DNA from 2 places in the Sporosarcina jeotgali genome. Region 1 is predicted to be linked to the other one. Evidence: riboswitches for the same ligand, from Rfam matches in the RefSeq annotation. Region 1 holds a riboswitch; the other holds the start of a gene.
The links. Region 1 has a riboswitch for S-adenosylmethionine ahead of PGH26_RS14945 (bifunctional homocysteine S-methyltransferase/methylenetetrahydrofolate reductase). Riboswitches for the same ligand answer to the same signal wherever they lie in the genome.
Positions count from the first base shown of each region.

Region 1 (7,655 bases):
TTCGTACAGGAGCGAGAATAACATGGCCTGCAAGATTCGCGCACGAATCAAATCTCTCTCCGGCAACGGATAATTTAAAACAGCCGGCTCGACAGCTGCTAGCATTAGTCGGGCTTCCCTTTTGGAAATCACTTGTTCTGCTATCAATCGATAGATCACATCTTCTGCCATCGTAAACGAAGCACCTTGCTGTACGCTTTCTAAAACATGATCCAGCAGCTCCTTGCGGGAATTCGTTTGAACCCGATAAATACGGATATACCCGCCGCCGCCGCGCTTCGATTCCACTGCATAGCCGCGCTCCAATGTAAATCGTGTTTTAATGACATAATTAATCTGCGAAGGAACACATTGGAACTTTTCCGCCACTTCGTTGCGCTTGATTTCCACGATTCCATTATCTTCATGTTCGATAATCGATTTTAAATACCCTTCTATGATGTCGGAAATATTACGCATCCTCTCACCTCTTTTATTGGCACAGTCACCGTGTTGACTTTGACTATCTTTGACTTAATTGTACCGTATTAAACAATACCCGCGCAAGAAATTTGCAAATCGGCCATTCAGTCGTTTAGCAAGGTAGAAAAAAGTAAAATAGTTGAATCTTTTATGTTTAGTATGTTTATAATAGGGGTATAGAATAAAGTCGAGGATTTTTTTCTGACCTCTTTTTTCCTCTCTCTACGTTTGACCCCCAAACAAAAAGCTCCGGGTACACCCATACCGACGGAGGAGATTAAATTAATGAACTGGTACGAGAAACTAAGTGAGTATTTTCCCATCGAAGAAATGAAGTCAAAAGAGCATATGGATGCGCTTTTAAAGGATAAACACAATGTTTATCGTAAAGACGAAGGTCCAAAACACGTGCTCATGTACGTTGAGACAGAATCGTTTGTGTTTGTAGATTATTTGTTCGTGTCGTCCGCTTCACGAGGTGAAGGTCTTGGAAAAAAACTGCTGACACAGCTGAAGGAAAAAGGTAAGCCGATTTTGTTAGAAGTGGAACCCGTCAATTATGAAGACACAGATACTGAAAAACGCTTGCGCTTCTATGCTCGTGAAAATTTCCACCACGCATCTCGCATTGGCTACAGCCGTCGTTCACTCGCAACTGGAGAACAAACTGACCTCGAAATCCTTTACTGGTCTCCTGAAGATGCAGAAGAAGAAACGGTATATGATGCCATGAAAATGACGTATGAAGAGATCCATACGTATAAGGATGACGAATTTTACGGTGAATCATACGACCCGATTGACAAAGTATTGACATTCCGTACAGAAGGTAAAACAAATATCCTAAAACCTTTTGCTACAGTTAGTGCTTAATCAGTCATATCCCTCATTTAAATCAGAACAAAAGCGGAAGCCGCTACTATGGCTTCCGCTTTTTTCTGGTTATGCACTCAATTCGTTAATCCGCAATCGAGAGGTTTGTGAGTTCCTTAACAGGCAGGAACAGCTCCCCTGTTTCTATATACATAATCGATAATTTGTCGTCTTCTTGAATATAAACTGCTTCCGGAATTGTTTCAGATGAAATCAGGAAGTTCCGTCCGTCCTCTGCTTTTACAGAAACAATTGTAAAGTCCCCTGCCCGTTCTTTGTACACACGTTTGACCGTGATCGCGGCTTTCACTTCTTCAGCTCCTGAGCTTCCGTCCACAGAACTGCCTCCGCGCTGCAACGCTGTTTTATACAATTTCAGCGCATCATTCGGAGAATTGCCAAACACTGAGATTTCCGGATTTGCAGCCGAGACGATGAAGTAGTTTTGCAAGAAACCATTCGAATCTAACACGGGTGTCAGCCAGCTTGCTTCTCCGTAGAAGTTATAGAGAACAGGCATTTCACCAGACCACTTTTTCTCGATGAATTTCTTTTCGATAATTTGCAAGGCTCCTTGTGAGTCCATGTAGGATTCTTCCAGGTCTCCCGTGTAGTACGTCGCTTTTCCCGTGCGCCCGTCTGTCAGCGCATACCCCAGCATCGAATCGACGCCTTCTTTCGGACTTGTAAAGTCTGTGAAGTAATACATATGACCGTTTTCATCGAAAATTGGACTGACGTTTGCCTCCGTTCCTTCATCAGATGGCAGTTTGACATCTTTTTTACCAACAAACGAATTCCAGAACCCATGAACGTACTTTCCGAAGTAACTGTTTTGCAGACTGACGGCCTCCGGAGACACAGCTCCATCGATGTAATCAGGAATATCGGCAAGCGCGAACTTTTCTACTTTCCCTGTCATCGGATCCGTCATGACAATTCCTTTTACGTCGAATCCGTTGCGTGCAGATATGAATTTCCCGTAAGAACGAATGTAGTGCGGATTTCCTTCATCGTCAATTTCCAACTGGACGTCTCCATAAAAGATCAGTTCAGGAAATTGCAGGCGCATATGGCGATCTACCTGTTTGTTGAAGTAGGAGGTCTCCGTGTAAGTCATTTCCGACGCAATGAATTTTGGATTATCCGCGGAATCCGTAGCGCTCATTCGAAAATAGCCAGGTGTCGTCTTGCCATTCCACCACTTGAAAAACCCTGAAAACTCGACCGGCGCTATATACACATAGTCGTCTTTAACTTTTTGAATTTGCAGATGCCCCAAATCGTAGTAACTCGTATTCGGAACTTGCCCGAATGCTTTTTTCATTTTGTTGCGGGCAAATTTCGGCGGTACGCTGGCAGGCGTCTGAGTTTCGTCAAAAGCCTCGATTTCAACTTGCTGATCCATTTCAACCGCTTTAAATTTAGTGTTCGCATTTAATAGAGGTGCGGATAAAATGTAAATCCCTGCGAGGACTGCAATTGCGGCTGCAGCAATTTTACCCTTTCTGAAAACACCTCCGTCTAAAATAGCTCCTAGTATCGCGGCTGCGAGTAACAGGACCCATACGGAAGACCAATGCTGATCTAGGTTCGTTGTGTAATAAAAAACAGCTGTCCCTAATGCAATTACTATAGCAGTACTGATGACAGCAGCTGCCCTATAATCGGAGTTGCTTTCTTTTTCTTCTCCAAGGCCATTTTTGTGCAGCGGCACCGCTAACAAGGATGCCGCAATCCCGGCAATTAGAGAAAACAAGAGTAAGTGAATCATAATAAAGCCATCCTTCCTTTTGTTAAGTACTTACCTCTGTATACGGATGAGGGGACAGAAATGTTTCAGCTTTTTAAACCGGACATAGAAAAACCGATTTCCCTTTTCGAGAGAAACCGGTTTAATGAATTAAATAGAACGGCGTGTTCTAAGAATGCGCGCCATTCGATGGCCGAACACTCCCGCCAATACAGAAAGAATAATGTCTTTCGGTAATGGCGGCAGCATCCAAATCCATGCTATTTTGTACGTGAACGCATCCGGTGCTGCTGCCCATAGCTTGTACGCAGCAAACATCCAGTTTGTCCCGATGAGATAATTGACGGCACATCCGACAAGTGCTGCGATTACAAATCCTGCCACGGTGCTGTTTTTTTCAATGATTTTTCCGACGATATATGCAACGAAAATAAATGATAAAATAAATCCGAACGTCGGGCTGACGATTGCACTGATGCCACCGCTGAACTTCGCAAATACTGGTGCACCTGCAAGACCGATAGCCATGTAAACTGTCATCGAAATTGCTCCATAACGGCTTCCCAGCAGCAGTCCTGCTAAAACCGCAAAAAATGTTTGCAATGTAATCGGCACGCCGCTTACTGATAAAGCCGGTAAGAAATATGTAATATTTGCTCCAATCATCATTAATGCAGCGAACATCGCTGAGTAGACAAGCCCAAGCGTTCCGTTGATTGTTTTAGAACGGTTTGGTTTCAAAGTTGCTGTTGCTCCCATTTATAACACCCCTTTTAACTATATAGTTATAGAATAAAAGGAAGGAGCCATTGTGTCAACCTCATTATATTTTCGGTTAACACAAATATAAGCAATAATAAAACTGACAGCTGATTCCTGTCAGTTTATTGTCTTTTCCCTTCATCTTTAGGGAAGAGGAAAAAGGAAATAACTCCACTTAAAAACATTGCGCCAAGTGTAATATAAAAACGAGACATGACAGGCACATCTGTAAAGTTTTTGTTGAGCATAACCCAGGCCACTCCGCCGACTAATAACACCATCGGGATAACAAATTTGAACGCCCTCATAGCAATCCCCTTTCTTTGCATGTCCTAACAGTTTACCACATACACTTAGTAACTCACAGTTCACCAGTTACATTGTCTATTGACGGAACTATCAAACAACGGTATGATGTGTTAAATTATTCACACAACTTAATAGTCATTCTTATCAAGAGAAGCGTAGGGATCTGGCCCGTCGATGCTTCAGCAACCAGCCATATGGTCAGGTGCTACTTCCAGCGGATTTTTATTGTCCGGCAGATGAGGAGGAGACAATCATTTAGATGACAAAGCCTTCTTCGTACGTTAGAAGGCTTTTTTATTATTCTCTGCTTCATTGCTCTGCCGCAAGAAAGGATGATTGAAAATGAAATTACTGGAACGATTAAAAACAGAAGTCCTGACAGCGGATGGTGCAATGGGGACGCTTCTTTACGCTGAAGGACTGGACTTTTGCTATGAACAATTAAATGTTGAAAAGCCGGGTGTCATTCAAGGGATCCATGAACAATATATACAAGCCGGAGCGGATATTATCCAAACCAATACTTATAGTGCTAACTCCTATAAACTTGCTCGCTACGGTCTGGAGCATCGAGTACAGGAATTTAACGAGGCTGGTATTCAGATTGCTAAACAAGCTGCAGCAGCTGGCGGTCAATACGTGCTCGGTACAATCGGAGGAATCCGGAGTATCCGTAAAAGCGATGCAACGATTGATGAAGTGCTATCGATTGTTCAACAGCAGGCGGAACCGCTGCTTGCAGGTGATCCAGACGGATTATTACTGGAAACATACTACGACTTTGAAGAGCTGTCTGCAGTGGTGAAGCACCTTCGAAACCAAACGGATATTCCACTTATTGCCCAAGTCTCCATGCACGAACCTGGTGTCTTGCAAAATGGGCTGCAATTGAACGATGCCCTGCACCGATTGGACGATTTAGGAGCCGATGTCGTCGGGGTAAATTGCCGACTTGGTCCATATCATACAATTCAAGCATTTGAAGGCGTTGAACTTCCCGAGAAGGCATTCTTATCTGCCTTTCCAAACGCTAGTTTGTTAGATGTCGAGGATGGCAGGATTGTTTATGTATCTGAAACCGATTACTACGGGCGAGCAGCTCGATTGTTACGGGACGAAGGTGTCCGGCTGATTGGAGGATGCTGCGGAACAACCCCTGCCCACATTGTCGCCGTGAAATCTCAATTGGCTAATCTGCCGCCCATTACTAAGAAAACTGCAGTTCCGCATAAACCGATTGTTATTCGGGATGCCGAACCGGCACGTTATGAACCTTTGCACACAAAGGCAAAACGTGAGCGCACAATTCTCGTTGAGCTGGATACACCGCGTCACTTGGAAACTGAAAATTATTTTGAGGGGGCTCGTCAGCTTCAAGAAGCGGGAGCGCATGCTGTGACAATGGCTGATAATTCTCTCGCTTCCCCGCGGATTAGCAATCTGGCGATGGCGTCTATTGTGAAGCATCAAGATGATATTCGGCCACTCGTCCACATTACATGCCGGGATCATAATTTGATTGGATTGCAGTCTCACTTGATGGGATTGGACGCATTAGGAATCCACGACATTTTAGCAGTGACTGGCGACCCTACTAAAATCGGAGACTTTCCCGGGGCAACAGACGTTTATGATGTTTCTAGTCTTGAACTCTTCCAGCTGATTAAAAAGCTGAATGAAGGAATTTCATTTTCCGGCCGTCCATTACGCAAAAAGGCAAACTTTTCAGTCGCGGGTGCGTTCAATCCGAATGTCCGAGTCGTAGAACGCGCGGTGAAGCGTCTTGAGAAAAAGATCGAATGCGGTGCTGATTATTTCATAACACAACCGGTCTATACAAAAGAGAAGATTATTGAAATCTATGAAGCCGTCAAACATTTGGATACTCCCATTTTCATCGGCATTATGCCGTTAACAAATATTCGAAACGCCGAATTCCTGCATCACGAAGTTCCTGGTATTAAGTTATCTGATCAAGTGCTCGAACGCATGAGAGCCTGCGGGGATAATCGGCAGGCATCGACTGCTGAAGGGATTCGAATTGCTCAAGAATTAATTGATACAGCTGCATCTTTATTTAATGGCATTTACTTGATTACCCAATTTTTACGTTATGACATGACGGTAGAGCTTGTACATTATATTAACCAGATTGATGCTGAAAGAGAAAGAGAGGTGCACCATGTCACAACAACTTATTAAAGATGAACTAAAGAAACGAATTCTCGTGATGGATGGTGCGATGGGAACGATGCTGCAAAATGCAAATCTAACGGCAGAGGACTTCGGCGGTGAAGCATATGAAGGATGCAACGAATATTTGAATCTGACAAAACCCGACGTTTTGACTCGGATTCACCATGAATATCTTGAGGCAGGTGCTGATATTATCTGCACGAATACCTTCGGCGGTACGCCTGTCGTGCTGGACGATTACGACTTAGGCAGTGAAGCGGATATCATTAACCGACGCGGTGCAGAACTTGCACGCGTTGCAGCGGATGAGTTCTCGACAGCTGAACATCCACGATTCGTCGCAGGAGCAATGGGTCCAACGACCAAAACACTGTCTGTAACAGGCGGAATTTCGTTTGACCAACTGGCAAATGATTTCTACGTCCAGGCGAAGGGATTAATCGACGGCGGCTCGGATCTTCTATTAATGGAAACCAGCCAAGACATGCTGAATGTTAAAGCTGGCACGATTGGGATCCGCCGGGCTTTTAAAGAAACTGGCCGGGAACTTCCAGTGATGATTTCTGGAACGATTGAACCGATGGGAACAACATTGGCTGGACAAAGTATTGAAGCCTTCTACGTTTCCATCGAGCACATTAACCCTCTTTCAGTCGGTCTTAACTGTGCAACGGGACCTGAATTCATGACGGATCATTTACGTTCTTTATCAGAACTCGCAACAGGGTTTGTCAGCTGCTATCCAAACGCCGGGTTGCCAGATGAGGAAGGTCATTATCACGAATCTCCGGAATCGCTTTCGAAAAAACTGGAAGGTTTTGCGGACAAAGGCTGGCTCAATATAGTCGGCGGCTGTTGTGGAACAACGCCTGCTCATATTCAAGCAATCCGCTGTGCTGTGGATGGAAAAACTCCACGTCCTCTCCCTGCAGTAACTCATGGACATACCGTCTCAGGTATTGAACCGCTTTTGTATGATCCGAGCATGCGTCCGATTTTGATTGGGGAACGGACCAACGTTATTGGTTCACGTAAGTTCAAACAGTTGATTGTCGATGGGAAAGTGGAGGAAGCGGCTGAAATCGCACGGGCTCAAGTTAAAAACGGCGCCCATGTCATTGACGTTTGTCTCGCTAATCCAGATCGTGATGAGTTAACAGATATGACAGATTTCATGAAGGAAGTTGTGAAAAAGATCAAAGCGCCTCTGGTCATTGACTCGACCGACGAAAACGTTATAGAAGAAGCACTGAAGTACTCCCAGGGCAAAGCAATTATCAACTCCATCAACTTAGAGGAT
Region 1 covers NZ_CP116341.1:2,947,283-2,954,937, forward strand. Annotated here, with positions in the region: gene PGH26_RS14920 (CtsR family transcriptional regulator) at 1-459, opposite strand, end outside; gene PGH26_RS14925 (N-acetyltransferase) at 748-1,335, shown strand; gene PGH26_RS14930 (hypothetical protein) at 1,421-3,109, opposite strand; gene PGH26_RS14935 (biotin transporter BioY) at 3,239-3,847, opposite strand; gene PGH26_RS14940 (histidine kinase) at 3,973-4,158, opposite strand; SAM riboswitch class I at 4,298-4,402, shown strand; gene PGH26_RS14945 (bifunctional homocysteine S-methyltransferase/methylenetetrahydrofolate reductase) at 4,502-6,361, shown strand; gene metH (methionine synthase) at 6,342-7,655, shown strand, end outside.

Region 2 (7,655 bases), 710 kb from region 1:
TATCGAGGATGAAGTCTTGGATTTCTTTCGAAGTCAGGACTTCACCAAGTGCTTTAATCGCTGGTTTGTCTTCATCACCTGTATTAACTGCGATAATGTTTACGTACGGAGAGTCTGATTCTTCAAGTGCGATTGAATCTTCCATCGGATTGATGCCTGCGTCAATTGCATAGTTTGAGTTGATGAGAACTGCATCGCCTTCTTCACTATCATACATTTGCGGAAGAAGTGCTGCTTCGTAGTTCGCATCGAATTGAATGTTTTTAGGGTTATCCACAATGTCTTTCACTTCAGCTTTAGTTTTATCCACACCGTCTTTTAGCTTGATAAGACCTTCTGCTTCAAGCATTGCAAGAACACGGCCATGGTCTGCGACTGAGTTACTGATTAGGATTGTAGCGCCTTCAGGAAGTTCGTCCAGCGATTTGTATTTCTTAGAATAGACACCGATAGGCTCGATATGAATGCTGCCTGCGTTTGTGAAGTCATATCCGTGGTCTGCAATTTGTGTTTCCATGTAAGGGATGTGCTGGAAGTAGTTCGCGTCCAGGTCTCCGGAGTCCAGGTCTTGGTTCGGAAGTACGTAGTCCTGATACGGTTCGATTTCTAAGTCATAGCCTTTTTCTTTCAACAATGGCTTTGCTTCTTCTAGGATTTCTGCGTGTGGAACGTTTGAAGCACCGACTTTGATGACTTTCGAGTCTTCATCAGAACCGCCTGCGCTTCCGTTTTTGTCGTCTTTGGCTCCGCATGCTGCAAGTGCTAATACAAGTACCGCTAGTAAAATTCCAGTTAAAAACTTTTTCATCCATTCCACTTCCCTTTTCTGATTTTTTAGTGACTTTGTTGCTAATACATGATCCGTTGATTGAAGTGTAAGGCGGCGACTCCTGCGGAATCAGCGAAGACCGAAGACCCCGCAGGAAGCGCAGCGACCGAGGAGGCTGAGTTCGAGCCCGCGGAAAGCGTCCGCCTGCAACGTAAATCAACACCGTCCATAACCAAAGTCATTATATAGTAGACAGGCACGCCTGTTTTTCCCTGGATTATCGTTTGTCTAATCTTTTGACGGCGAAGTCTCCTGCGAATTGCAGGATGAAGACGACGACTAGGATTAAGACGGTTGAAACGAGAGTAACGTCTTCACGGCTTCGCTGGAATCCGTCTAGAAAAGCGAGTGTTCCAAGTCCTCCGGCACCGATAATTCCTGCCATTGCTGTGTAGCCTACCAGTGCAATCGCAGTAACTGTGATCCCTGAGATTAAAGCGGGCATCGATTCTGGCAATAATACTTTGAAGATGATGGTTGAGGTTTTTGCTCCCATTGAGCGTGCTGCCTCCAGTACACCTTTATCGATTTCAGTCAGCGCAATCAAGACCATTCTTCCGTAAAATGGTGCGGCTCCTATAATCAATGCCGGCATTGCTGCTTCCGGTCCGCGAATTGTGCCGAGCAGGAATTTCGTGAAAGGAATAAGCAGGATGATCAAAATGATAAATGGAATCGACCGGAAGATATTAACGATCGAGCCAGTCAGCAAATTCACGAGTTTGTTAGCCCATATATGACCAGGTGCAGTTAGGAACAATAGAATTCCAAGTGCGAGTCCGATAATGAATGTGAATACGGTGGAGACTGCGGTCATATAAAGGGTTTCTACAGTTGCATCCCACATTTTTGCCCAGTCGACGTTCGGGAAATAGGTTTCAATCATTTCTCAAACACCTCCGTTTGAACACCTTGTTCATGTAAGTATTGAATCGCATTTGTAATGGCTTCGGGGTCCCCTGTCAGTTGTAAAATCAGCGTCCCGTATGCACCGCCGCGAGTTTGCGAGATGTTCCCTTGAAGAATGCTGACATCCACTGGATACTCTCTTATTAAACTAGCGAGGACAGGCTGCTCAGTGCGTTCTCCGACAAATGCTAGTTTGACGAGGGTGCCGTCCGGATAATCCTGATGCATGAGTGACATCACTTTCTTCGCATCTTCCGGTTCCGTCACTTGTGAAACAAATCGTTTGGTAATCGGTTCTTTAGGTGACTGGAAGAGCTGCAGTACGTCTCCTGTTTCTACAACGCGTCCCGCTTCCATTACTGCGACCTCATGACAGATTTTCCGGATGACGTGCATTTCGTGCGTGATGAGGACAATTGTTAATCCGAGACGTTCGTTAATGCTTGTCAGCAAGTCTAGTATTGCGTCCGTCGTTTCTGGATCAAGTGCTGACGTGGCTTCATCACATAAGAGTACTTCTGGGTCGTTTGCAAGTGCCCGGGCAATCCCGACACGCTGTTTCTGGCCGCCTGATAATTGCGATGGATAAGCATTTTCACGTCCTGCTAATCCTACAAGCTCTATCAGTTCAGATGCTTTTTTCTCTCGCTCTGCTTTGTTAACACCTGCTATTTCTAACGGAAAAATGATGTTTTCTTTAACGGTGCGAGACCAAAGTAAATTGAAATGCTGGAAGATCATACTGATTTTTTGCCGGGCTTGGCGGAGTTCTTTTCCGCCGATGGATGAGATCTTACGTCCATTGACTTCGACCGATCCGTCTGTTGGCTGTTCCAGTCCGTTCAGCAAGCGGATCAATGTACTTTTCCCGGCACCGCTGTATCCGATAATGCCGTATATCTTTCCTTCTTCAATTGTAAGGTTAACTCCGTCAACTGCAGTAATTGCAGTGCTTGAGGTCCCAAATCGTTTGTTGACATTTGCTAATTGAATCATTCGACACCCACCTCACTGCTTTTCATTCTGTCCATGATTGTTTGCAATTAAAAAATAAAAACGCCTTCCTGCAGATTCACAGAAAGGCGTACGCATTAAAATTCATGGCGTTCATCCGATCTCTCATCTTTCAAAGCAAATGCTTTGTGTGACTTGGCACCATTTCAAGTTTATTGACGGTTGCCGGGCTTCGCAGGGTACTCCCCTCCACCTCTCTGTATAAGAGTCAGTTATTCAATTGGTTGCTATTAGTTATACCATAGCGATTTAGGAGTGTCAACTAAGCTTTTCGAGAATATTTTGAACCGATTGAAAGGCATAGACTTTCTCAAGTGACTTTCCTTTACGCTTAATGAGCAAGCACGGGACACTTTCAATCTGGTATTCTGCTGCAAGTTCTTCAACATAGTTCAAATTGGCTTTTCCAATCGGAACATCAGGCTTCAATTCTGTTACGACATTCAATATTTTGCTGGCCACTGCACACGTTCCGCATAGCGGTGTATACAAATAGAATGCCGTAAGCTCTTCTCGATCAGCGAGTTCTTTCCACTCACTATATGTCCATTCATTCATACCTATCACCTTCACTCTATTTCAAAAGAAAATATAAAAGACGCCGGATCAGCGGCGTCTTGAGGTTTTATTCTCCGACAGTCATTTTGTCGTAGTCTTCAGGAGTCATAAGCTCTTCGAGTTCAGCCGGCTTCGTTGCTTCCACAACGACCATCCAAGCACCCTCGTAAGGAGATTCGTTGACTAGCTCGGGGCTGTCCTCTAAATCTTCGTTTACTTCAACGACTTTACCGCTGATTGGTGCATATAGTTCTGAAACTGTTTTTACAGATTCAACACTGCCGAATGGCTCGTCTGATTTTAATTCGTCGCCAACTGATGGCAATTCAACGAACACGATATCACCAAGCTCAGATTGTGCAAAGTGTGTAATACCAATTCGGTATTTACCGTCTTCTTCTTTAACCCATTCGTGCTCTTCAGAATACTTCAAACCTTGTGGTGTGCTCATTCTTTACCCCTCCAACAGTTAATTGTTATGTCTAATTCTATTTTGCCACAGGTACCTTTGAAAGACAAGAAATGAAGTTAAGCCTTCCACGTTTCTGCGAAAGTCTCTTCGTTGAAGCCTACTGTGGTCGTTTTACCATCTGTCACCAGAGGACGCTTAATGAGCATACCGTCAGATGCCAGCAATTTAATTTGTTCATCCTCACTCATAGTCGCAAGTTTGTCTTTCAATCCAAGTTCACGATATTTCATGCCGCTCGTATTGAAGAACTTCTTCAACGGCAACTGTGAACTTGTGATGATTTCTTTCAATGCTTGTTCGCTCGGCGGCTGTTCAGCGATGTTCGATGCTTCGTATGGAATCTCATTTTCTTTCAGCCACTTTTCAGCCTTTTTACATGTTGTACATTTTGGATAGCCATAATAGTGCAGTCCCAATACAGTCACCCCCATTGGTTCCATTTTACCACAAAAACATCCAGACTACTTAAATTGCAGTCTGGATGGGAATATACGTATTAAACTACATATTTAGCAGCATCGATAAGCTTGACGGATGCTTCACGCTTCTTCGCAATTACGTTGTAAGGGTTCGAACGAGTCAACTTGCGCAATGCGGAGATCATCATGCGCTGGTTATCTCCGTCCACTGCTGCGTATAGTGTTTCTTTTGCATCACGTTCGATTGCAGCGAATGCTTCTTGACAGAAAATCTCGGTGTACAAGATTTTTTGCTGTTCTTTTTCCGCACCGTTTTTCGCGACTGCTTTTTCAGTACGCAGGAGCGCAGATTCCATTGCAAAGATGTTGTTCGCAATATCCGCAATGTTTACAAGGACTTCTTGTTCTTCTTCTAGCTTCGTACCGTAACGCTGTGCAGCTAATCCAGCAGCCAGCAGACCGATTTTCTTCGCATTTTTCACTAGAACTTTTTCTTGTTCAAGCGGTGCATCGCCGATTTCTTCCGGCATCATCATAAGAAGCTCTTCTTGAAGTGCTTGAGCTTGTTGCAGCAATGGCAACTCGCCTTTCAATGCTTTCTTCATGAATGTTCCCGGAACGATCATGCGGTTGATTTCGTTTGTTCCTTCGAAGATTCGGTTGATACGTGAATCGCGGTATGCGCGCTCCACTTCGTATTCAGCCATGAAACCATATCCGCCGTGTAATTGAACCGCTTCGTCAACGATATAATCGAGTGTCTCAGAACCGACAACTTTGTTGATAGAACATTCAATTGCATACTCAGCAATTGCTGCTGCAATCGCTTTTCCGTCTTTTTGCTGTTCAGCAGTCATCTGGCTTTGACGCTGCTCGAAATAACCAACTGTACGGTAAATCAAGCTTTCCGTCGCATATAGCTGGGACGCCATTGTTGCAATCTTTTCTTTCGTCAAGTTGAACGATGAAATCGGCGTATTGAATTGCTTACGCTCATTTGAATACGAAATCGCAAGTTCAAGCGCACGCTTCGATCCGCCAACTGTACCGACTCCAAGCTTGTAGCGGCCAATGTTCAAAATGTTGAAAGCGATGATGTGGCCGCGGCCGACTTCACCAAGCAAGTTCTCAACAGGCACTTCAGCGTCAGACAAGATCAATGTACGTGTAGATGAAGACTTGATACCCATCTTTTTCTCTTCCGCTCCAACAGAAACGCCAGGGAATTCGCGTTCTACGATGAATGCAGAGAACTTATCACCGTCGATTTTCGCATAGACAACGAATACATCCGCAAATCCAGCGTTCGTGATCCACTGCTTTTCACCATTCAATACGTAGTGAGTACCCGCTGCGTTCAACTTCGCAGTCGTTTTAGCTCCAAGAGCATCTGATCCTGAACCTGGCTCAGTTAACGCGTATGCAGAAATTTTGTCTCCTGCTACAGAGTTCGGCAAGTATTTCTTCTTTTGCTCTTCATTACCGAACAATACGATTGGAAGCGTACCGATTCCAACGTGTGCACCGTGAGTGATTGAGAATCCGCCTGCTACTGCAAGTTTTTCTGAGATTAATGCAGATGAGATTTTATCCAATCCCAGGCCGTCATATTCTTCAGGAACATCTGCGCCTAGAAGGCCCAGATCCCCGGCAGATTTAAGAAGTTTTACGGAATGCTCAAATTCATGATTTTCCAACTTATCCACAACTGGAAGCACTTCGTTTTTCACGTAGTCTTCCGCAGTTTTCGCGATCATCTTCTGCTCGTCAGAAAAGTCTTCAGGAGTGAATACGCGATCCGGTGTAATGTCTTCAGTTAAAAACGCTCCGCCTTTAATTAGCTCATTTGTCGTAGTCTCAGTCATTTCTAGTTCCTCCTCTATTTTACGTTCCTAGTTTGCTTATAATAATTCAAACACGCCAGCTGCGCCCATTCCGCCGCCGATACACATCGTAACGACACCGAATTGCTTGCCTTGACGCTTCAGTTCACTCATCATACGCACCGTCAAAATCGTACCTGTAGCACCAAGCGGGTGACCGAGTGCAATTGCACCGCCATTCACATTCACTTTGCTTGTGTCCAGCTTCAATTCACGGATGACTTGAAGCGATTGGGATGCGAATGCTTCGTTCAATTCCCATACGTCAATATCTTCAATCGATAGTCCAGCGATTTTCAGGGCCTTAGGAATCGCAGCGATCGGTCCGATTCCCATAATTTCAGGTGGTACGCCTGCTACTGCAAACGAACGGAACTTCGCGATTGGCGTAAGCCCTTCCGCCACAGCTTTTTCGCGATCCATGACCAGTACAGATGCTGCTCCGTCAGACGTTTGTGAAGCATTACCGGCAGTAACGGTTCCTGTTACGGAGAATGCAGGACGCAGTTTCGCCAGGATTTCAGTAGTCGTACCGCGACGCACGCCTTCATCCATCGAAAACGTCTCTTTTTTCTCTGCGAATTTCCCATTGCTGTCGACATATCCTTTTGTAAATTCGACTGGGACAATTTCGTCATCGAACTTTCCAGCGTCAATCGCCGCTGCTGCACGACGATGGGATTCAACCGCAAACGCATCTTGGTCGTCACGGCTGATTCCATATTTTACGGCAACTTGCTCGGCAGTATGCCCCATTCCCATGTAATATTCAGGTGCTTCTTCAGCAAGCTTTGCATTCGGGCGAACGGTATTGCCCATCATTGGAACCATACTCATAGATTCTGCACCGCCTGCTAGGATGGCTTCAGAGTGTCCGAGCATGATCCGCTCAGCTGCATACGCAATGGACTGGAGTCCTGATGAACAAAACCGGTTAATCGTAATCGCTGGTGTCGTGTCTGGCAATCCCGCCAGTGCACCGATGTTACGCGCCATATTCATGCCTTGTTCTGCTTCTGGCATTGCGCAGCCGATGATCAGGTCTTCAATCGGACCGTCATAACCTCCTGCGCGTTTTAGTGTTTCTTTTATAGTAAGAGCTCCTAGATCATCTGGTCGGACTGTCGCAAGCGATCCTCTGCCTGCCTTGCCGACCGGTGTGCGGGAACCCGCTACGATTACTGCTTCACGCATTGTATTTCCTCCTCTAAAAGTTCTGATTCATCAGTTACGCAATGGTTTGCCTTTGACAAGCATGTGCTGCATACGTGCTTGTGACTTCGGCTCTGCTACAAGGCTCAAGAACGCTTCCCGCTCTAAGTCCAGCAAGTACTGCTCATCGACTAGTGTGCCGTATGGCAGTTTCCCTCCAGCCAATACATATGCGAGTTTCTTCGCAATCTTCATATCATGATCGCTGATGAACCCTGACAAACGCATGCCTTCTGCACCGAGTAATAATGTTGCATAGCCGGTTTCACCAACTACCGGGAATTTCTCATGCTTTGGCGCTTGATAGCCATTGTCATAAAGCGATAGTGCTGCTTGTTTTGCATCATATAAAAGGTGAT
Region 2 covers NZ_CP116341.1:2,238,691-2,246,345, forward strand. Annotated here, with positions in the region: gene PGH26_RS11125 (MetQ/NlpA family ABC transporter substrate-binding protein) at 1-808, opposite strand, end outside; gene PGH26_RS11130 (methionine ABC transporter permease) at 1,047-1,715, opposite strand; gene PGH26_RS11135 (methionine ABC transporter ATP-binding protein) at 1,712-2,734, opposite strand; SAM riboswitch class I at 2,855-2,960, opposite strand; gene PGH26_RS11140 (thioredoxin family protein) at 3,011-3,310, opposite strand; gene gcvH (glycine cleavage system protein GcvH) at 3,378-3,761, opposite strand; gene PGH26_RS11150 (arsenate reductase family protein) at 3,839-4,198, opposite strand; gene PGH26_RS11155 (acyl-CoA dehydrogenase FadE) at 4,279-6,066, opposite strand; gene PGH26_RS11160 (acetyl-CoA C-acetyltransferase) at 6,103-7,278, opposite strand; gene PGH26_RS11165 (3-hydroxyacyl-CoA dehydrogenase/enoyl-CoA hydratase family protein) at 7,309-7,655, opposite strand, start outside.
Region 2: another riboswitch for S-adenosylmethionine. It lies ahead of PGH26_RS11135 (methionine ABC transporter ATP-binding protein); the one in region 1 lies ahead of PGH26_RS14945 (bifunctional homocysteine S-methyltransferase/methylenetetrahydrofolate reductase).